DNA from 2 places in the Shewanella sp. Isolate7 genome. Region 1 is predicted to be linked to the other one. Evidence: predicted binding sites of a transcription regulator. Region 1 holds the regulator's gene; the other holds the start of a gene.

What was found. Region 1 encodes LexA, which represses DNA repair genes until DNA is damaged. Its sites were predicted from a motif close to TACTGTATNNNNATACAGTA; they were not measured.
Region 2: a site for LexA is predicted at 8,641-8,660, ahead of L1D47_RS09795 (YebG family protein). Genes of this name have one in related genera too.

Annotation. Positions count from the first base shown of each region.
Region 1 is NZ_JAKEVJ010000010.1:5,046-16,653, reverse strand. It holds gene ctaD (cytochrome c oxidase subunit I) at 1-497, opposite strand, end outside; gene coxB (cytochrome c oxidase subunit II) at 534-2,099, opposite strand; gene L1D47_RS03745 (SulA-like leucine-rich domain-containing protein) at 2,498-3,007, opposite strand; gene lexA (transcriptional repressor LexA) at 3,004-3,621, opposite strand; gene yrfG (GMP/IMP nucleotidase) at 3,740-4,414, opposite strand; gene nudE (ADP compounds hydrolase NudE) at 4,510-5,055, shown strand; gene cysQ (3'(2'),5'-bisphosphate nucleotidase CysQ) at 5,109-5,921, shown strand; gene L1D47_RS03720 (GNAT family N-acetyltransferase) at 5,914-6,369, shown strand; gene L1D47_RS03715 (TetR-like C-terminal domain-containing protein) at 6,477-7,097, shown strand; gene L1D47_RS03710 (MFS transporter) at 7,088-8,950, shown strand; gene mnmH (tRNA 2-selenouridine(34) synthase MnmH) at 9,302-10,417, opposite strand; gene selD (selenide, water dikinase SelD) at 10,417-11,460, opposite strand.
Region 2 is NZ_JAKEVJ010000031.1:12,668-24,275, forward strand. It holds gene pdsO (sortase-associated OmpA-like protein PdsO) at 1-380, shown strand, start outside; gene L1D47_RS09765 (marine proteobacterial sortase target protein) at 420-2,711, shown strand; gene L1D47_RS09770 (class GN sortase) at 2,711-3,385, shown strand; gene L1D47_RS09775 (GGDEF domain-containing protein) at 3,389-4,408, opposite strand; gene L1D47_RS09780 (MlaD family protein) at 4,565-7,189, opposite strand; gene L1D47_RS09785 (paraquat-inducible protein A) at 7,176-7,808, opposite strand; gene L1D47_RS09790 (paraquat-inducible protein A) at 7,801-8,427, opposite strand; gene L1D47_RS09795 (YebG family protein) at 8,672-8,968, shown strand; partial or broken gene L1D47_RS09800 (GAF domain-containing protein) at 8,986-9,444, shown strand; gene proQ (RNA chaperone ProQ) at 9,717-10,361, shown strand; gene prc (carboxy terminal-processing peptidase) at 10,393-11,608, shown strand, end outside.

The DNA.
Region 1 (11,608 bases):
TGTACCGAGAAGACAAACAAGGCCGTACTGTCCGGGCTATAGGCCGTCGACAGCGGGGCATAGAAGGTCCAGCCAAAATTAGGGCCGCCACCTTCCATGAACAGCGAGCTAATCAGGATCGCAAAGGCGAAGGGCAAGATCCAGAAGCTCCAGTTGTTCATGCGGGGTAGGGCCATGTCTGGCGCCCCTATCATCATAGGGATCAGCCAGTTAGCCAGGCCGGTAAAGGCTGGCATCACGGCGCCAAATACCATGATCAGACCATGTACCGTGGTCATCTGGTTGAAGAAGTTAGGCTCCACCAGTTGCAGACCCGGTTGGAATAGCTCGGCACGGATCACCATGGCCATGGCGCCGCCGGTTAAGAACATGATGAAACTAAACCAGAGGTAGAGGGTACCGATATCTTTATGGTTGGTGGTAAACAGCCAACGTTTTATTCCCGTGGGATGCTCCTCATGGTGGGTCGAATGTTCGCCAATATGAGTGGCATCCATATCTGCTTCACGCGTTATTGCATTCATAATGCCTCCCTATTGACCTGCTTGATTGACGTCTGTTGCCTGAACCATATCGCCTGTGTTATTACCCCAGGCGTTGCGCTCAAAGGTGATCACCGCAGCGAGTTCCTGAGGCGTTAACTGGCTGGCAAAGGCCTGCATGGCGGTACCCGGCTTGCCGTGAAGCACTATGTCGATGTGGTTATCAACGGGCCCTGTGGCGATGGCACTGCCCTTGAGTGCCGGGAAGGCGCCCGGCAGACCCATGCCTGTGGCCTGGTGGCAGGCGGCGCAGTGGCCGAGGTAAACCTGCTCGCCCTTAGCCATCAGCTCATCCATGCTGAGGTCGTCTAAAACCACTGCTTTAGCGTCATCATTAGAGGAGGCCGGCTCGGTTGACTCGGTCGTTGTGGCTGCTGGTGGAGGTGTCGGTTGAGCCGTCTCGGCATTTGTACCGGCATCTGTGCCGCTTGGCGCACCTGAGCTTGCCTGGTTAACGTCGGCTGCCTGAACCATATCGCCGCTGTCGTTGCCCCAGGCATTACGCTCGTAGGTCACCACGGCGGCAATTTCTGTGGCGGTCAACTGCTGCGCGAAGGCCTGCATCGCCGTGCCAGATCGACCGTGTAGCACCACAGAGAGGTGATCGGCGACAGGGCCTTTGATGATTGGGCTGCCGATGAGCGAGGGGAATACACCCGGCAGGCCGGCGCCATTTGGCTGGTGGCAGGCGGCGCAGCGGGCCATATAGACCTGCTCACCCTGGGCCATCAGCTCATCTTTCGACAGGGTCTTAGACAGGGCGGCCTGAGCCTCGGCGGCGGCCGCATTGGCCTTGGCCTCCTGTTCTACAATCCAGTTATCGAAATCGGCTTCCGAGAGTACCTGCACCACGATGGGCATGAAACCATGGTCTTTGCCGCAGAGCTCGGCGCATTGCCCCCGATAGATGCCGGGCTTGTCGATACGGGTCCAGGCTTCGTTGATAAAGCCTGGGTTTGCATCTTTCTTTACCGCGAAGGCGGGGACCCACCAGGAGTGGATCACATCTTCTGAGGTCATCAGGAAACGGATCTTACGATTGACCGGTAGCACCAGCGGCTTGTCGACTTCCAGCAGGTAGTGTTCGCCTTTGTCCTCCTTGCCCTCTATCTGTTCTCTGGGAGTGGCGAGCAGGCTGTAGTAGCTAATGTCTTGATCGAAGTAGCTGTAGTGCCATTTCCATTGGGAGCCTGTGATCTTAATGGTGAGATCGGCATTGCTGGGATCTTCCATGGCGATCAGTGTCTTGGTGGCTGGGATGGCCATAAGGATCAAGATGACAAAAGGTACGATCGTCCAGGCGATTTCTACCTTAGTGCTCTCATGAAAGTTTGCCGCGACGGCACCCTTAGAACGCCTATGGTTGATGATGGAGTAGATCATCACGCCAAAGACGACCAGGCCTATGGCGCAACAGATATAGAGAATCGTCATATGCAGGCTAAACACCTTATTACTGATCTCTGTGACCCCTGATGTCATATTCAGGGGCATATCTGCTGCGAGTATGGTGGGCGTAAATAGCAACGCCAGCAAACAACACAACACTTGCTTCACTAGACTTCTCCTCTGTCAATTGCGAAGGCAACTACAAAGAAGAGCCACACAGTATGTCTCGGCTCTATGCAAACTCTTCAGTTCCCAAAAAAGCAACGATGACTTCAAAGTGCGTCGGTGGTGAAACTCTTGTTCTGTTGGTGGTGACCACGCTTGCACTTACGGCTGAATATATCAGACCAATTTCAGCTTCCGTGGGCGAGGTGTTACAGGATTATTTTCGCCGCTCAAGCCGACAACCAAATTGTGCGATATAACAAATAATCGTTGATATCTATTACTAACTTAATGGCTGTTTAAATATTGATCAAGATCACTTTTATTTTATTTTGCTAAACAAAACAGACACAAAAACGCCCCTTGCGGGGCGTCTGTATGGAAAGGTAGTGCGAGGATGATCAGTGTAGCGAGCTAAACAGATTCGAGGGCTGATCGCTGCGATCCTCTTGGGAAAACGGGCTGGCAGGTAAGTGACCGTTCGCATCTTCGATCACTACTCCTAACGCGCGGGTATTCTTGGCGACGATCTGTAGCCGACGACTATCACGGGCATCCAAGGTTTGCGCCCAGCAGATCACCGCACTGGATGTACCACTTGTGAGGGCTTTTTCCATCGCCCACAGAGTTTCGACCTCATCCTTGGTGTGCACAAGTAATATACGATCCATGCGAACACCGCCGTCGGCCAGCATCTGTTTGTAGCCTATGTTTGGTGGGCTGATCAGCACCACCCACTGCCCCTGCTGACTGAGTCTGGCCAGTTCAGGAGTGAGAGCCTGAAGTTCCTGTTTGCCCTGAGTCGAACTTGCCGTCGTCGAGATAGTGTTTCTATCGCCGCGCTTAAGCGAGCTGTCGAGATCGACCCACAGCCCTGGATGGCGTGGCGCCATGCCCATGAGGTTGTTCATTGCCAGTCTCCATTTCGAATAACGCCAACGGCCAGGCCTTCTATACTCAGGCTCTGAGTGGTGAGATCGACGACGATAGGGGAATATTCTTCGTTTTCTGCATGAAGGAACACAGTGCTGCCACGCTTCTCGAAACGCTTAACCGTGACATCGTCTTCCACACGGGCAACGATGATCTGACCGTTTCTGGCCTGTTCGACCTTATGTACCGCCAGCAGATCGCCTTCGAGAATGCCGATATCCTTCATACTGTCCCCCTTGACCCTCAGCAGGAAGTCGGCGCTGGGGCGGAACATGCTTGGGTCAACCTGATAGTGTTGCTCCACATGCTCCTGAGCCAGGATTGGCTCACCGGCGGCGACTTGGCCAATGAGAGGCAGACCGAGATCTTCAGGCTCTTCCTCTTGGGTCAGCTTAATGCCGCGTGAGGTGCCGGGCATGATCTCGATGCAACCTTTCTTGGCCAGCGCCTTGAGGTGTTCCTCGGCAGCATTGGCACTCTTAAAGCCTAAGCGACGCGCAATTTCCGCACGGGTAGGCGGCATGCCGGTGTCGGCAATATTGCGTTTAATCAGATCTAAAATCTCGGCTTGTCTCGGGGTTAAGGGTCTCATGATTAATCCTGTCTTTCCATACAGTACCTGTCAGTATATACAGTATTTTATACAGTGCAAGTATTAACCAGATTTTCTGCCAGTCGCATCAAGCGATTAACGCGTAAAGCGCAGGCGGCTAGTCTCGTTGAGCCTGTTCCAGGGAGACGAGTAGATGATGGTAATCGTCGATGGCCGGGAAGTCGGCAAACTGCTTGTGCGGCTTTTGGCTGTCGGGGTTCTTGATCCCTAGCTGATAGCCTACGCCGGCTTTTTGGGCCGCCAGTAGAATGGGCTCACTGTCGTCGATAAACAGGCAGCGGCTGGGATCCAGGGAAAACTCATTAAACAGGTGACGCCAGAACTCGGGATGCTCCTTGGGATAGCCGGTCGTGTGGCTGGAGAGCATCTCGTCTAACCCGTTAGCCAGCTCGGTATGTTTGAGCTTCAACGCCAGACTGTGGGGATGGGCGTTAGTGACTAAGATGCGCCGCTTGCCGTATTTGGCGAGCGTGCCGAGAAAGGGCATGCTGTCCTGACGCAGCTGGATCCTGTCGACCAGGGTGTGATGCAGCGCCAGAATGTCCAGGCCCAACTCCTGTTGCCAATATTCGAGGCAATACCACTCCAGGGTGCCGAAGACCTTGGCATAGGCGCTTTCTACCAGTTGCTGGGCCTCGGTCGGTGGAATTTGCCGCTGCTGACACAAGGCCTGAGGCACCAGGCTGAGCCAGAAGTGGTTGTCGAAATGCAGATCCAGCAGGGGACCGTCCATGTCTAACAATACGGTGTCTATCTTATTCCAGGGAAACATAAAGGTAGTAAAAAAATTCCTTGGTTTGAGTTGTGGATTAGGCCCATCATAGTAAGATTGAGTGGTTAAGCAAACGCCATTTTTCAGGAAGTTCAATGTCGGACAAAAAGCCGCAGATCCTACATGCCGAAGTTGTTGCCCAGAGCCGTCTGTTTCAGATAGAGCAGGTGCATTTAAAATTTTCGAATCAGGTTGAGCGTCAATATGAGCGCATGAAGGGTAATACCCGCGGCGCCGTGATGGTGGTGCCTGTGCATGGCGAGGAACTCCTGCTGGGACGCGAATATGCGGCAGGCACCCATAGTTACGAGCTGGGCTTTCCCAAAGGCTTGGTGGATCCAGGCGAGACCCATGCCCAGGCGGCCAACCGAGAGCTGCAGGAGGAGATCGGCTTTGGTGCCCGTAAGTTGACCCATCTGATGGAGCTGAGCCTAGCGCCGGGCTACTTTGCCAGCAAGATGCAGATCTTCGTTGCCGAGGATCTGTACGAGAGCCGATTGCAGGGTGACGAGCCCGAACCCATAGAGCTGGTGCGCTGGCCATTGAGCCAGTGGTCTGAGTTGTTATTAGAAGATGACTTTTCCGAATCTCGAAGCGTTAGCGCCTTGTTTTTGGCACAGAAACATCTAAAACTAAAGTAGTTAATCCGAATTATCATATTAGGCATTGCCAGATGTAGGCTGTTGGAGTTGTGATGAAGCCAGAAGAGTATGTTGAGCAGGCGATTTCGATTGCCATCGAGGCGGGAGAAGCCATTAAAGGGATCTACCTCGAGGGCAGTTTTGACAAAGAGGTGAAATCCGACAATACCCCGGTGACCTCTGCCGATATCGCGGCCCATAAGATCATCGCTTCCCAGCTTAACAGTCTCACCCCTGAGATCCCGGTTTTATCCGAAGAAGATGCCGATATCCCCTACGTCGAGCGCGCCGACTGGCAGCGCTACTGGTTAGTCGACCCCCTAGATGGCACAGGCGAGTTTATTGCCGGTAGCGGTGACTTCTCGGTGATCATCGCCCTAGTCGAGCACAATCGCCCTATCATGGGCGTGGTTTATGTGCCTATGACGGGCGTGGTCTATTACGCCATTGCGGGGCTGGGCGCCTATAAGCGCAGCAGCAAGGGCGAGGTGCGTATCGCCAGCAAACAGCTCACCACAGACGATGAGCCTTGTTTGCGCCTGGCGGTGAGTCGTCGTCAGGATCCCCAGTCAGTATTGAAGCTTTTCAATCATCCCAAACACTGCGAGCTAGTGGTGCTGGGCGGTGCGGCGCTTAAGAGCTGTCTGGTGGCGGAAGGCCGCGCCGACTGTTATGTGCGTATCGGTCCTACGGGTGAGTGGGATACGGGCGCGGCGCAGATCATTATCGAAGAGGCAGGCGGCCAGGTGATGGATCTCGAGCTACAGCCACTGAGTTATAACGAGCGTGAATCCTTGGAGAATCCCAACTTTATCGTCGTGGGATCGACCCACCTGCCATGGGACGAGCTGTTAACCCGTGAATAATCTCCCTCATATTTCTATCAAGGCGGCTGGTAAGCACCAGCTGCAGGCGCTCTATCGTCTGGAGCAGGGACTATTTGGTGCTCATGCCTATCCAGACTTCTTCTTTCGCCAGAGTTTCGACTGCTGGCCAAGCGGCCTGCGAGTCGCTTGTGACGAAAACGAATGTCTACTGGGCTACATACTGCTGGCCAGGAGCGAACGGGTAGACAGTGCCTGGATCCTCTCGGTCGCCGTCGATAGTGCTGCTCAGGGGCGAGGCATAGGCAGGCGTTTGATTGTAGAGTCCTTAAGCGCGCTACCCGCTAGCGTGACACAGGTGAAGCTCACCGTGGCGCCGGATAATCCTGCCAGGTACCTCTATGCCAGGTTAGGCTTTGTTGAGCAAGGGCTGGAGGCCGACTACTTCGGTCCAGACGAAGACAGAGTTCTCATGACACTCTGCCGATAAATTTCCCTCTTTATTCTGGTCGCCGAAAAATAATCTTATTATGAACGTTGTTTTTTATTTTGCTTGCTGGTAACTTGAACGCAAATTGACAGAGGGATGGGGCCGAGATGGCAAGACGTAAGGAACATACTCATGATGAGATTCGGGCGATGGCAATCGCCGCCGTGCTGCAGCATTTGGCGGTCGAGCCACTCGATAGCCTGAGCCTGCGCAAGGTGGCTCAAGTTGTCGGCTATGTGCCCAGCACCCTGGTGAATCTCTTCGGGAGCTATCAGGGTCTGCTGCTAGCCGTCGCCGAGTTGACGCTGGATCAGCTATACCAGCGCCTGGCTTCTAATGCACAAGTCTCTCAAGCCTATGACTCGAATCCACTCGAGGCAATGGCCAACGCCTACCAGCAATTTGCCTTCGAGCAGCCTAGAGCCTTTCAGCTGATCTTCGAGCTTAAGGCAACCGATGAGCTGGGGCTGAGCGAGCATCATGCCCGGCTTATTGCGCAGCTGTTTGCCTTGATAGAGTCTTGCCTGGGCGAGCTGTTGCCCGAGCTATCCGGTGAGCAACGATTACTGGCGAGCCGAGCCCTGTGGGGGGGCGTGCATGGCCTGGTGTGTCTGGCGCTGGACGATAAGCTCTTTGCTCCCGGGATAAGTATCGAGGAGGCCATTCGCCACCATATCGCGGTTCAACTTAAAGGATTGGGTTATCACAAGGAGGCGTTATGCTGTTAACCAAGCGGTTTTTTCCCTATTTTGCCACTCAGTGCCTGGGGGCACTCAACGATAATATCTACAAGAATGTGCTGCTTCTGATGGTGACCTATAGCCAGATAGAGGATCTGCCCATCAGCGTAAACCTGTTCGTTAACCTTGCCGCCGGCGTGTTTATCCTGCCTTTCTTCCTGTTTTCCGCCCACGCGGGAGTGGTGGCCGACAACATGGATAAGGCCAAATTGATCAGACGCTTAAAACAGCTGGAACTGGTGATCATGTCCTGCGCGGCCATGGCGATTCTGAGCCAGAGTTATATGGTGATGTTAGTGCTGCTCTTCTTAACCGGCAGTCAGTCCGCCTATTTCGGGCCGGTAAAATATTCGCTCCTGCCTCAGGCCTTAGCGGAAGATGAGCTGGTGACGGGCAATGCCTGGGTAGAGATGGGCACCTTCTTATCGATCCTGATAGGCACACTCAGCGCCGGGCTTCTGGTGGCCAGCGACAAGGGCATTATCGCTACCGCAGCGACCGTGTTTGTACTGGCCGTTGCCGGCTACCTGGCCAGCCGGGCGATTCCAGCCATGCCGCCTCAAGGCGCGATCACTAAGATTCGTTTCGCGCCCTTGTCGGGAACCTGGCGCAGCATAGCTAAGGTCAGAAAAACCCCGAGTATCTGGATGGCGATCCTGGCGATCAGCTGGTTCTGGTTTCTTGGGGCGACCTATCTGACCCAGTTTCCCAACTTTGCCAAGCTGCACCTGCATGCCGATGCGACCGTGGTGTCGCTCTTGTTGGCCCTGTTCTCTATCGGTATCGCGGTGGGCTCCTTCCTGTGTGAGCGTTTCTCTTTTGGACACGTCGAACTGGGTCTATTGCCCTTCGGTGTGGCCGGGCTCACCCTGTTTGGTGTGGATCTATTGTGGTCACTCCCCGAGTTGCCGGCCCAGGCCGAGACCGTCTATAGCTTTAGTCGCTTCATCGCCGAGTCGCAGCATTACCGGGTGATGTTTGCCCTGTTTATGGTGGGGGTGAGCGGTGGTCTGTTTATCGTGCCTCTGTATGCCTTCATTCAGTCGCGCGCCAATAGGGGCGAGTGTGCTCAGGCAATCGCCGCAAATAACATAATGAATGCCCTGTTCATGGTGGTCTCGGCTGCGCTGTCTATTCTGCTGTTGGAGGGCCTAGGTTGGGCCATCACAGATCTCTTCTTATTGTTGGCGCTGCTCAATGCCGTGGTTGCCCTGTATGTCTATAGTCAGGTGCCTGAGTTTACCCAGAGATTTGTCAGCTATCTGCTGAGCCATATTTTGTATCGCGTCACCGTGACCGGCCGCGACAAACTCCCCAGCGAGGGCGCCGGCATCATAGTGTGCAATCACGTCAGCTATGTGGACGCGCTGATCATCATGGGCGCCTCGACCCGTCCGATCCGTTTCGTGATGGATAAGTCTATCAGCGAGATGCCACTGCTTAAATATCTGTTTCGCCACGCGGGAGTGATCCCCATCTGTTCCCCGCGTCAGTGTGAGGCAACCTATAATCAGGCGTTTGAGGCTATTCATCAGGCGCTGGCCAATGGAGACTTGGTGTGTATCTTCCCCGAGGGGCGCCTGACCCCTAACGGTGAGCTGGGCGAATTCCGCCCCGGCATCGACAAGATCCTCGCCCGCGATCCTGTCCCAGTGATCCCCATGGCGCTCAGTGGTCTCTGGGGCTCCTACTTCAGTCATAAGGATGGTCATGCCCTGAGCACCAGACCCAAACGCTTCTGGTCTAAGATATCGGTTGATCTCGATGATGTGGTGTCGGGTACCGAGGCTAACCGCCATCTGCTGCGCGAGCGGGTCGAGGCCATGCTGCCCTCATCCTAGCGGCTTGCCGTTTTTGCTAGAAAAAGCCAGGCATGATGCCTGGCTTTATGTTTTCGGTGGTTTAACTTTATAAGGTTTTAGTGTGCTAGGGCCTGTTGACCTTTTGATAACAAATTTTGTTCTAATTGAGCACGTTCAAATCGCGGCATGAGGCTTGTAGTATAGTTATTCTATATAAAAACCGAGTAACAAAGAGTTGAACGTGCTCAAGACGAATCCTGCGGGCAGCGTCTGTATCATTTTTCTACTGCGTTATCGCTCATTGATGTAGCACACCACATTACAATCGCTCTGCCTTGTATAAAAGCGATACAGAATGCTGCAAAAATGAACGCGAAAGATAAACAGGCCCTAGCGAACGGCGTATTCATCCAACCATTGATGCATGGCCTTATGGTCGCCCTGGAAGATCACCCGCTCGGCTTTCTTGGCTATCTGATACTGATACATGGGATCGTAATATTTGCTCAGTAGCAATTCGATCCACTCAAGGTGCGCCTGGGTATCGCCACACTGTAGCTGCACCGCTAATGCGTCTCTTATCAGCTGTTGCAGCTCGTCGTGTTGTTTACCGCCGAGGCGTTTCTTGATACCTGAGATGCTGTTTGCCAGATACTCACTAAATGCGTCGAATCCGGCCTCTTCGCCCAGACGCTCGATATAGCCCTTGTGCATCTTGTGGACATATTCGTCCAGCAGGCGTGTCAGCCTGGCCTCGAGCGGCTCCTCAAGGATGATGACACTGGCGGTCTGCATCCCCATGTAGAAAGCCTTGGGTAGCGCAGAGCGTCCAATGAGATAGCTCTCATCTTCTAGCAGCAGATCCCGCGCGGCGCTCTGGTGGTGTTTCAACAGGGCGACCCCTAAGCTATTTTCGAAGTTGATCTGCGTCGGCTGCGCCTCATGGTAGCGACCGAAACTCGAGCCCCTATGATGGGCGAGCCCTTCGAGATCGACCGCCTCTTGCCGCTGCAGCAGAAAGTCTGTCTTACCGCTGCCGGTTATGCCGCTGAGGATCAACATAGGTTTCACCTCTGGCGCCCTGTCTATGGTGTCGATAAGGAACTGACGCATCGCCTTATAGCCGCCTTGAATGTAGGGCACGGCTCTGCCAGCCTCGGCTAGCCACTGTTGAGTCAGCTGAGAGCGCAGTCCGCCACGAAAGCAATAGAGATAGGCTTCGGGATGGGCGTCGAGATAGGCGAGCCAGGCATCGACCCGCTGCTGTTTGACCTCGCCACATACCAGAGAATGGCCGAGGGCGATGGCGGCGTCCTGGCCTCGCTCCTTATAACAGGTCCCCACTTGTTGCCTTTCATCATCTTGCATCAGGGGACGATTGCTACTGGCGGGAAAGGCGCCCTTGGTAAATTCTATGGGAGCGCGTACATCCATGATGGGATGGTCAGATGCCAGGATGCGAGCATATTCACTCGCGGGGATAATCTTGTCGTTTAGATGGCCCATTAGATCAGTTCCACCAGTGGCTGCGACTCGGTTTGAGGCACTAGCTCACCAATACACTGTGTGGGCAGCCCCTGTTTTTCTAGCAGAGCAAGCAGTTCGGCCTCATGGCTGTTTGATACGGCAATCAGCAAGCCGCCGCTGGTTTGCGGGTCGCACAATAGGGCTTTCTGCTCGTCGTTCACCTGGGGCAGATGCTCGCCATAGCTGTCGTAGTTGCGATGGGTGCCACCTGGAATGCAGCCAAGCTTGAGGTAGTCCATTGCCTTAGGCAGCATGGGTAGGGCGCTCAGATCGACCCTGGCCGCCAGCGTTGCGCCTTGGCACATCTCGATGAGGTGGCCTGCCAAGCCAAAGCCTGTCACATCTGTCATGGCGTTAACGCCTGGGATCTTGGCAATGGTGGCGCCTATCTTGTTCAGCTGACACATGGCGTCAGGGGCAATATTGATATCTTGCTCGGCAAGCTTCTTCTGCTTCTGCGCCGTTGTGAGTATGCCGATACCTAGCGGCTTGGTCAGATAGAGTCTGTCACCCGCCTTGGCCGTGTCGTTCTGTTTGAGTTCGTTTAAGGGGATCTGGCCTGTTACCGCGAGGCCGAAGATAGGCTCTGGCGCATCGATACTGTGGCCGCCAGCCAACATGATCCCCGCATCTTTACAGGCCTGACGTCCGCCATCGACCACCTGCTGGGCGATTTCCGCTGGCAAGACATTGACCGGCCAGCCAAGAATGGCGATGGCCATCATGGGCGTGCCACCCATGGCGTAGATATCGCTGATGGCATTGGTCGCCGCGATTCGCCCGAAGGTAAAGGGATCATCCACTATCGGCATGAAGAAGTCTGTGGTGCTGATGATGCCAGTCTCATCGTTGAGGCGATAGACGGCGGCATCGTCACGAGTCTGATTGCCTACCAGAATGTTTGGATCGTCAAAGCTGGGTAGCTGAGAGGCCAGTATGGTGCCTAGTACCTTAGGTGAAATCTTGCAACCACAGCCAGCACCGTGGCTGTATTCGGTGAGTTTAATCTTTTCTACTGACATAACCGCAAACTATCTCTGGATAAAATGGAGAGCCGCTCATGATAGACCCATAGGTGCGGCACTTCAATCGCCTAACTTAGATATGAATGGCGGGAGGCCGCTATCATTCCTGTTTATTTCAGAGTGAAAAAAGGCCACCCCTTGGGAT
Region 2 (11,608 bases), on a different contig from region 1:
AGGGCACTCGCCTGGAAGAGCTGGCCCTAGGCCTCAATGTGCAGTTTAAGACAGGCTCTTCTACCGTCGAGCCTCACTTTAAGGGGCAGCTCGATGAGGTGGCCGATGCCATGGCAATCTCGCCCCAGCTCAAGCTGGATCTGACTGGTTACGCCGATAGACGCGGCGACAGCAGCTATAACCAGGCGTTGTCTGAGCAGCGCGTCGCCGAGGTAAGAAGTTACCTGGTATCTAAAGGCGTGGATGAGGCCAGGCTCGATGCCAAGGCCTATGGTGCCAGCGCACCGGTCAAGGATGAGCAGAGTTTCGAAAATGATTTCTTCGATCGCCGCGTGACCATCAAGTTGCTGCCTGGCGATACCGCCCTGGCTTCAAACTAGATTTTGCACCATGAAGCAACGCGTAAAAGGAGAAATAAGATGTTGCCACGCCCGTATCTCAGGATGAACCAGACCGACCTTTGCCCCCCGAGGGGGGCGTTTTTTTCTCGCCAGCGTCTGGTACTTGCCGCCTTGGTGTTAAGTGTTACTGCGCTCGGCTCGGCGGCGCCTGCCTTTGGGCGCATGAGTCAGCTATCCGAACCTAATGTGCATGGCGCCAGATTTGACGAGCAGCTGCATCATTTTGACCTGCCGGCAGCCGACGAACCTACTCTGGGGCAGGGCGTGCTCGAGTATCGTCTAAATGGCGTTCAATTGGGCAGTGATCTGCCGGCGACGGCGCTGGCGGTGGATACCCAGGTGCAGATGAACATCTCCGGCTGGATCAACCGGGTGTCGGTGAAGCAGGTGTTTGTCAACGACACTGCCCACTGGCTTAACGGCCGTTATCAGTTCCCGCTCCCCCATGATGCGGCGGTCGACAGTCTCAAGTTGCATATTGGCCAGCGGGTGATCGTCGGTGAGATCCAGCCCAAGGAGGTGGCCAGACAAACCTTCGAGCAGGCCAAAGTAGAGGGCAAGAAGGCGAGCTTGGTGAGCCAGCAAAGGCCCAATATCTTCACCTCTGAGGTGGCTAATCTCGGGCCGGGAGAGGCGTTGGTCGTTGAGATCGCCTATCAACAGCAGGTGCGCTATCAAGATGGCGAGTTTAGCCTGCGTTTCCCAACGGCCATCATCCCGAGATACTTCCCCAAGGGTAAGGCGCAAAACTTGGACCATGAGTCAGGCGTCGTTAATGAGGAACGGCCGCATTTGGCAACTTCTGTGAGCACGGCACCTGACGAGCAGAAGCTCTATCTAGATGTGGTGCTGGATGCCGGCATGGCGATCGGTCGTCTGGAGACCCCTTATCATCAGATGCGCCAGACCCAGCTTGGCGGCACCAAGATAGGCCTGAATCTCACCTCTAGCCTCAGGCCTGACAGAGATTTTCTGCTCAAGTGGCGCCCACAGCTTGCTGAGCAGCCGAGCGCCGTGATGTTTGCTCAGCTGGGCAAGACACATCGGCAGCTAGCCGTTTCTACCGCTGGTAATGATGAGGCGCAGAGCGATGAACAAGGCATGCAAAAACTTGCTCAGAAAAACAGCTACGCCCTGGTCATGCTGATGCCGCCTCAGGATAAGGCACGCCTGCGTCTACCAAGAGAGTTAACTTTGGTTATCGACACCTCGGGCTCCATGACCGGCGACTCTATCGCTCAGGCCAAGTCGGCTATCTTAAATGCCTTAGCCGGGTTGAGTAGTCAGGACACCTTCAATGTGATCGCCTTTGACAGCAGCGTGCGTAGCCTGTCGCCGGTGGCGCTTGCGGCCACCGCCGCAAACCTGGGCAAGGCCAACCTGTTCGTGCAGAGTCTTGAGGCCGATGGCGGCACCGAGATGGCGCCTGCGCTGCTGCGGGCACTGAGTCAGCCGGATACAGGCGTTTCGGCCATTGCTTCTTCGGGGAGAGCCGAGCGGTTGAAGCAGGTGGTGTTTATTACCGATGGCGCCGTGGGCAACGAGGCGTCGCTGTTTGCACTTATCGCCGCCAATATCGGACATCAGCGTCTGTTTACCGTAGGGATAGGCTCGGCGCCGAATGGCTACTTCATGGAGCGTGCCGCCAGGGCGGGACGTGGCACCTATACCTATGTGGGCAAGATCAGTGAGGTGGACGCCAAGATAGGCGAACTGCTGGAAAAAATTGAATCGCCTCAAATAAGCGATGTGACACTGACCCTGGATGATGGCTCTATTCCCGACTACTGGCCGGTACAGATTGGCGATCTCTATGCCCATGAGCCCATCATGGTAGCGATGAGGCTAACCCCTGCGGAGCGAGCCCGAAGCGATGCCCTGATCATCTCGGGCGATCTCGATGGCAAGCACTGGCAGCGTCGCTTGGCCTTGGTGGGGGGCGAGAAGCCAAGGGGAATCGATCTTATCTGGGCGCGCAATCAAATTGCCAGCCTGCAACTGAGCAAAAATGTGCAGAACCAAGCCGCAATAAAAGAGCGTGTCACCCGACTGGCGATGGATTATCACCTGGTCAGCCCCTACACCAGCCTGGTGGCGGTGGATAAAACCCCTTCACGCCCCGAAGCGATGGACGCCTTGGAGCTGTTTAAACCCGCGCCTATGCCTGTGCAATCTCAGTGGCCACAAACCGCTACCGAGAGCCGTCTCTATCTGGCGCTGGGGGCCATGATGTTGCTGCTTATCGGCGCCTATTGGGTGAGTTATCTTCCCTGCTTGCAGGGGCTGTGGCGCAGACGCCAGGAGGCCTGATGATGAATCGTCGCAGACGCCTGGGACTCAGGCATGTCCTGCTGTTGACCGCACTGATGGCGGCCATGACACTGATCTTTAAAGGAGGTTATATGCAAGCCAAGGCACATTTTGCTCAGTTCTTGATTGAGCGGGCATGGGATAGAACCCTAGCGGATCGTAAAGCCCACAAGCCATGGAGCTGGGCCGATACCTACCCGATAGCTAAATTGCATTTTGCCGACGAGCAGGGGCGGCGCCGTGGTGCGCCCCTCTACGTGTTGGCAGGCGCCTCGGGGCGCAATCTGGCCTTCGGGCCTGCCGCGATCCTGGCGGATAATCAGATCAATCACTGGGGCAATACGGTCATTGCCGGTCACAGGGATACCCATTTCGCCAGGCTCGAGGGGATCTACCCGGGGCAGGTGATCACCCTGCAGGATGCCTCGGCGCAGGTAGTGAATTATCGCGTGCTGGGGACTCAGGTGGTGGATGAGCAAGATACGGCGCTGCTGGCTCAGGAAGATGCCCTGCGCCTAACCTTAGTGACCTGCTACCCCTTCGATAGCTTAGGCGGGCAGAGCCGCCAGCGTTTCGTGGTGATTGCCGAGCCTATGGCGGGGGAGGAGGCGCTGGCGACGCGTTTACCCGCATCATCAGAGCCAACCCAGTCATCGGGTCGACTCCAATCGTAGGCACTAGAGGGGCATTACCCGATTTCGGCCCAGTTTTTTGGCGTCATAGAGGAAACTATCAGTGCGCTCGATAAGCGATTCGAAGGTGTCATTTGGCTGCCATTCGCTGACCCCGAAAGAGGCGCTAATCTTATCGATTGTCTGATTCTTGCGTCTGTCCTTGAGGGAGATCTTCTCCAGGGCTCGGCGCATGGCATCGGCCAGATGGCGGGCCTTGCGTTGATGGCTGTTAGGCACTATGAGGGCAAATTCTTCGCCGCCATAGCGATATAATTTGACCCCGTCACGGCAGGATTCACCTAAGCGCTTGGCCACCGCTTGTAACACCTTGTCGCCGAGATGGTGGCCATAGGTGTCGTTGAAACTCTTGAAATGGTCCACATCGGCCAAGATCAGGCAGGTGCCTTCAGGGCTCTGAGCCAGTACGCCCTTAAGATCCTGATCGAAGGCGCGGCGGTTGAGCGCGCCTGTGAGGGCGTCATGGTAAACGTCTTGTTCCGATTGTTTCAGAGCTTCTCTCAGGGCGGCGATCTCTTCCTGGGCCTTGTCTAGGCGACCGGTAAAATACTCTGTACTTTGGCGTATATCATCGGATTCTTTCACCAGATCCCGTACCAGCCCCAATACCTTCTCCAGGCTCAGGCCTTCTTCCTCGATGCGATTGAGACGATTGAAGTTGCTGTCGACCTTCTGCTGAAACGCGGTGGCGTCTTGGTTGGTATCCTTGATCGACTGTGACAGCTCTATGGTCATGGCCTCCAGATTCTGGCGCATGTTGAGCACGTTAACCTCGCTGGGATCGGCAATATGCTCTCGGTAGAGCAGCTCGGCAGTGACCGGCGGGCAGGTGTTGTGTTCATTGACTATCTTATCCATCTTGGTGATGAGTTCGGGGTTTTGCTGGCCGACGTAGGCATACCACAGGGCATAGTTGGTGGGGGTCGTCGGGATCTGATGCTTGAGCATCAAGGGGACCGCTTTCTTAAGGTTGATAGCGGCTTCGCGTAGCAAATCTTTGCTCATTTCGACTCCAGGATAAGGTGATCTCGGCGGCGCCATACAGGTTTCGGCGCTGCAAAACAAGCCTTAGGGCGCAAGTTGGCAGGTCGTTTTCTTAAAGGGTGGCTATGTAAAGCATAGCTACCAAGTCGACTCCCTGCCTTTCTATACTCGTGAGCCTTAATGCAGACTTTGTTGATTTGGCGCCCATTTTAACCAATCGGGATCCACTTTGGGCTGCAGGCTAAAGATCTGATGCTGACCGATGCGATTTTGCTCTGTGGTCGCCGATTGTGTGGCCACGCCAATACCACCGGCGATGATGGTCTCCAGTGAGCCGGTTTCGATCTGTGCGCCGGAGAAGAGGCCGAGATCGACCTTGATTCCCGACAGAGCCCAGAACTGACTGCTCTGATTGATCAAGTGACGATACCCGCTTGCCACCTGGGCTGTCATCTCGACCTGGGTGCCAGTGGCGGATAGTTGTACCTGCTTGACTTCGCCTATCTTGATACCGCGGAAGATGATAGGGGTGCCTATCTTAACCGAGCCCAGGTTGTCATCCACCAGAGTGAAGGTGAGTGCGTCTTGGGCGAGTAATGCCGGGGACTCGACGCTGCCCATAAAGTCATGCACTGTGTTGCCACTCTCACCCGGTAGCACGAACACGTAGGGGCCGGTAATTAGGGTCTCGGCGGCCGTGATGCCTGAGAGGGAGATATTGGCGTCGACGATAAAGTATTGGGCATCGTCGGCCAGGAAAGGCGCTGCGTAGTCGCCATAGAGGTAGGCGTCGACGCTGACACTGTGCAAGTCTTGGGATAGTTTAACCCTCTCGACTTGCCCTATCTGATGGCCCTGATAGCGGATCGGCGCGTGGGCACTCAGGCGTGTGCTGGCATCGAACACTATGCTGATGGGGGTTGCCTTAGCGCGGGCCAAGGTCTCTGAGCCATAGAGGTGGCTCTGGTTCCCGATATCGTCTTTGTCCAGTAGCCCAAGGGATACGCTGCCCTTTAATGCGCCCTCTAGCGGCGCCACATCCAGCTTGACGCCATTTAGGCTGGCATCGACGCTCAGGGCACTGTTACGCCAGAAGATGGTGCTTGGCTTAACCAGCGAGGCAAACTGCTTGTCGATACCCAGTTCGATGGCAAAGTCTTCGCTGCTGGCGCGCCAGTTGACTCCTTGCACCTCACCGATCTGCATCTTCTTATAGTAGATAGGGGAGTGGGCGGCGAGACCGGCACCATCCGGACTGGTAAGCACTATCTTGAGGCGATTCTGCTTAGCCAGATACCCCTCGGCCTGCTTGGCATTGGCAAACAGCGGCAGTGATCTCTTAGGATTGACTAATTTCTTACTGCGGCCCTGCATCAGGCTGATGGCGCCTTTGGTGAGGGTGGACAGATCCCGGGTATTGACGTTGATGCCGTCCAGGGAGGCATCGATCGCCAGCGCCGATTCGGCAACGAAGTAGCTCCCCTGATGGATCAGCTTGGCAAATTCGGGCCAGATCTGGATGCGGTAGGCCAGGCCGGAAAAGTCAGGTTTAAACTCGACGCCGTCGACCTGACCTATGGGCAGTTGTTTGTAGCGCACCTCGGCGCCTGCGCTGATCCCTGGGTTTTCCTCGGCGCTAAGGCTGAGCAACAGCGGCGGCTGTGTGTGCTGCGGGGCCTTGGTCAGCAGTGGGTAGCTGGCCTGATGTTCGCCGCTGCCGGGCATGAAGGCTACCACATTCCCGGTAACCAGTCGGCTGGCATGTTTGATGCCGCTAAGCGATAGATCGGCGCCTTCGAGCCAGAATTGACTGTCTGTGCCGAGAAGCTCGGCATATTGGGTGGCGATATTTGCTTCGAAGGTCACGCCCGACTCGGTCAGCTGGGTATGGGTGATCTGGCCTATGGTGATGCCGCGATAGACGATGTCGGCGCCTGTGCTTAGGTTATCTGCGTCATTGGCCGTGAGGCTGAAGCTAATGCCGCCCAGGGCATGCTCTTTATCCTCGAAGATGGTGAAGGTCTGATTGACGTTCGCCTGCTCGCTGCTACTTTGTGAAGAGAAGCTGACGCCACCGGCGAGGATGGCCGAGAGGCTCTCAGTCTTGACCTTGATGCCAGATAGTGACGCGTCCAGCGCCAGCCCGGAGACATTCCAGAAGCGTGAGTCCTGTTTTACCAGGTGGGCATACTTCTTCTCTATGTATGCGTTAAAGAGGATGCTGTCGTCGTTCACCAAGCGATAGCTGACTATTTTGCCGACCGGGATCTGACGGTAAAACACCTGTGAGCCCACATCCAAAGAGCCGAGGGAAGGGCTGGTGAGTTCGATCATTAAACCATCTGAGCCCGGCGCCACCGGCGGGGCCTGATCTTCGGCGGTAAACTCGTTCTTGTAATCGCCTTCGCCTGGCTGGATGGCGATATAGTTACCCGAGAAGAGGGCGTCTAGCCCTTCTACACCCGTGATCGATGCCTTAGGGGTCACCAGCCAGAACTTGGTCTCATCACGCAGGAACGGGGTCGAGCGGTAATCCATCAGCAGATCCACATAAACGCCCTGGAGTTGATCGTCGATACTGATATCAACCACCTTACCCACGGTTAAGCCCTGGTATCTGACCAGCGTCTTACCCACGTCTATCCCCGTGGCGCTGGGAAAATGGATGCGCACCTCGACGCCAGACTCGCGAATGCTCTTGATCCCGAGCCAAGCTCCCAGGGCCAGAGCGATCAGAGGAAGTAGCCAGATGGGAGAGAAGAGTTTTTTCTTAACGACTTTTGGTGTTTCAATTTGTGTCATCTTTCGATTCCAATCGGTCCCAGAGTAAACGCGTGTCTAATACTTTTGCGGCCAGCTGTGTTAGCAGAATCACCAAGGCGAAGGCGGTGGCCGCCGGCGCCGGCTTGGCATCCCAAATCTGTCCCATGTTAATGAGCGCCGCGGTAATGGAGATCACAAACAGATCCAGCATGGACCAGCGACCTATCCATTCGATGATATGAAAGCCTGCCATGAGCGTTTTTTTCGAGATCGGCAGGCGATAGCTGATCGCCGTCAGGTAAAGTGCCAGGCCAAAAATTTTCAACATGGGCACTAAGATACTGGCGGTAAACAGAATAATGGCAATAGGTAAAAGGTCTAGGTGCACCAGGTGGTTGATGCCGCTGAAGATGGTGTCCTGGCGTACCTGCCCCTGACTGGTCATGATGGTGATGGGGTAGAGGTTCGCCGGAAACAGCAAGATGGCGGCGGTGATCAGCAGCGCCCAGCTCTTCTGCACACTGGTGCGATCCCGGCTCTGCACCGCCTGTCCGCAGCGTGGACAGCTGCCCTGATCGAGATGGCACAGAAACTTACAGGTAGGGCAGTTGGTCAGCCCCAATGATTCGCCCTGGGGAGGCCTGCTGTGCTTACTCATCCAGCACGCTCCACATATGTTCTATGTCATATTCCCGCTGCATGAAGATCACCATGATAAACAACATGGTGAAACAGAAGGTGCCTACTCCGAAATAGAGGTCGGTGTAATCTGAGAGCTGAAATACCGAGACGAAGATGCTGATCATGTAGATCTCAAGCATGGAGAGTTGCGCCAATAAACTGTGCTGCTTCAGCAGCTTCTTATAGATATTGCGAAAGAAAGGGATCTTGAGTCGGTATTTGACGATCAGCACCTGGGTGAGTATCGATAGGATAAGCAGGCCAGGGGCGATCACCGCCGCCACCAATACGGCAATGCCCACGACCCAATAGCCCTGAGCGGCCACGGCCATGGCGCCTCCGGCTATGGTGGTGGTGCGAATGCTGCCGAGAAAATGCATCTCAAGCACAGGAAAAAAGTTGGCGGGGAAATAGAGCACCAGCGCAGTGATACACAGGGCTAACATGCCATTGACGGAGCAGTAGGGGGTATCATAGAGATTGGTATGGCAGCGTGGGCAGAGAGCCCGCCCCCCAGTTGGCAAGGCGCGTTTTCTCACGACCAGATCGCAAGCACGGCAAAGAACGATACTCTTATCTAACACCTCTGTTTTCATATCTGTTCTGGGGCGCTTCCTGTCATCTAAGGCTATATCAATAGTGAGAATTTCTTGATATAGACCAGTAATCTATTGCCTATAAGATATTACTATAGTCAATCTATTGAAATACCTAATAAGGTGGCGCCTAAATCCGGCGCCAATAGTTGCGCAGATTCTAACAGATAAAGTTTGAGACTTGCATAAGAAGTTGTATTTATGAGATTCTACAACTGTATATAAAAACAGTGCGAGGGCGAATATGGCAGTTATAACGAAATTTGTCGTAGTCAGAGAAGGGGTGGAGAAGATGACATTCACATCTAAGAAGGAGGCGGATGCCTACGATAAGATGCTCGATATCGCGGATAATCTTCTTCCTTTTATTGAGCAAGTTGATTTAGGCTTAGATGAAAATGCATTAGAACAACTTTGTTTCTACATGGCAGAACATAAAGATCAGCTCATGGGACTCTTGAAAGGCGGCCCCGCAACTAAGGCTGCACCGGCAAAGAAACCCGCCAAGAAAGCAGAAACGAAAGCTGAAACGAAAACATAAATTGTTAGGAAATTTGTATGAGTACACCTTGTTACACGACGCTTACCCGTCAAGTTGAAGCCCTGTTTAGCGGCGAAGATAACCTCGTCGCGGCGATGGCAAACTTCTCGGCGCTGCTCAACGAGCATCTGGATGATATTAACTGGGTCGGCTTCTATCTGCTGCAAGGTGATCAGCTGGTGCTGGGCCCCTTCCAAGGCAAAGTGGCTTGTACCCGTATTCCGATGGGGAAGGGGGTATGTGGCACGGCGGCCCAGAGTGATACCACTTAGCGCATCGAAGATGTCCATGCGTTCGATGGCCACATCGCCTGTGATGCCGCCAGTAACTCGGAAATTGTGATCCCACTGCGCCGTGACGGTCAGGTGATCGGCGTGCTCGATATCGATAGCCCCTCCTTCTCTCGTTTCGACGAGGCGGATCAATTGGGGCTAGAGTCCTGCGTAAAAAGTCTGGAAAAGGCTTTATTTGCTTAAACTACAACCAATTTTGCACAATTGATGGTCGCTTTCGTCTGGCGCGCCCTTATAATAGGCCGCTTGATGAATTCAAAAACACGCCGTGAGAATTTTCATTAGTTGAAATGAATACATGGCGTTTATTGACTGTAATTGATAAGGTATGTTGGATTGCGTGGTCGCCGCCTAGTGGCATATAAGCGACCCGATGTCTAACCAATATGAACGACACGCCAGTGCCGACGTTAACCCGGCGAGGTGATAGTCCCTTTTAAACTGTGGAAGTAATGATGGAATCAACAGAAAAGTTGACCGACACCAACGCAATTCTTGCGTATTTATATGAAACATTTCCTTTATGCTTTATCGCTGAAGGTGAAACTAAGCCTCTAAAAATAGGATTGTTTCAAGACTTGGCTGAAAGGTTAGCTGATGATTCTAAAGTCAGTAAAACGCAATTAAGAATCGCCTTACGCCGTTACACCAGTAGCTGGCGTTACCTGAAAGGGGTTAAGGCTGGGGCACAGCGTGTCGATCTCGACGGCAATGAGTGTGGCGAGCTTGAGCAAGAGCATATTGACCATGCACAGGCTACACTGAAGGAGAGTCAAGAGAAGGCTAAGGCAAAGCGTGCAGCGAAAGTGGCGGCAGAAAAGGCTGAGAAGCCTGGTCCTAAGTCTGAGAAGAAAGCCTTCAAGAAGCCACAGCCTAAGCGCAGCAGCAAACCAGCGCCTAAAGCGGCTAAGCCACAGGTTGAAGCCAAGGATTTAACCCCGGCAACACTGACCGAGTTGAAACCAAATCAACGTGTGAGTGTCAAACTAGGTAAATCACCTGTTGCAGGTGTTGTCCTGGACATCAAGAAAGAAGATGTTCAAGTACAGTTAGATTCAGGATTGACGGTAAAAGTCCCGGTAGAGCATATCCTGTTATAACTGTTCATCGTTTAAAAGGAGTAACTTGTTGATGCGAAAACTCACTCTGGCAGCATCCATTGCCAGCATCTTTGTAGGATTCTCGGCATGGGCACTGACGCCCAGTATTCCATCTAGCGAGTTGCCCTCTCTAACGCAAGAGCCGCAACATAAAGTAGCGAGCAAGCGAGTAACTGATAAGTATACTCGCTCTCATTACCATAGATTCGATCTGGACGATGCCTTCTCCGAGCAGGTGTTTGAGCGTTATCTTAAGCAGCTCGATTACCGCCGTAATGTTTTACTTCAGAGTGATATCGACAGTTTCAAGCCTTACGCCACTCAATTTGACGACATGCTGAAAAGCGGCGATCTCACCGCCGCCTATAAGATGTTCGACATAGTGCAACAGCGCCGTTATGACCGTTTTGCCTACGCATTATCTTTGCTTGATAAGGAGATGGACTTCAACGCCCCAGGTGACAGCTATCAGTATGATAGAGAGGATGCTGCATGGCCTAAAGATGAGGCCGAGCTTAATGAGTTGTGGCGTCAACGCGTCAAGTACGATGCCTTAAACCTTAAGCTGACCAGTAAAAACTGGGATGAGATCGTTAAGGTGCTCGAGAAGCGCTATAACAATGCTATCAAGCGTCTTAGCCAGACCAAGAGTGAAGATGTCTTCCAAGGTGTGATGAACGCCTTCTCTCGCAGCGTCGAGCCGCACACCAGTTACCTGTCGCCACGCAACGCCGAACGTTTCCAGATGGAGATGAACCTGAGCCTCGAAGGCATAGGCGCCGTGTTGCAGATGGATGACGATTACACAGTGATCAAGAGCCTGGTGGCTGGCGGCCCTGCGGCCAACAGTGAAAAATTGTCACCGGAAGATCGCATCGTGGGTGTCGGCCAGGAAGGTAAAGAGATTGTCGATGTGATTGGTTGGCGACTGGATGACGTGGTCGAGCTGATCAAAGGGCCTAAGGGCAGTAAGGTTATTCTGCAGATCCTGCCTAAGAAGGGCGGCTCTTCTGCCAAACCAATCGATGTGACCATAGTACGTGACAAGATCCGTTTAGAAGATCGCGCCGCGACCTCTGAGGTGATCGAGCCGGAAACCGGTAATTATGCCGGCCGCAAGGTCGGGGTGATTAAGATCCCAGGTTTCTACATGAATCTGTCTCAAGATGTCACCAAAGAGTTAGTCAAACTCAAAGAGGCCAAGGTTGAAGGTGTTGTTATCGACCTGCGCGGTAATGGCGGCGGTG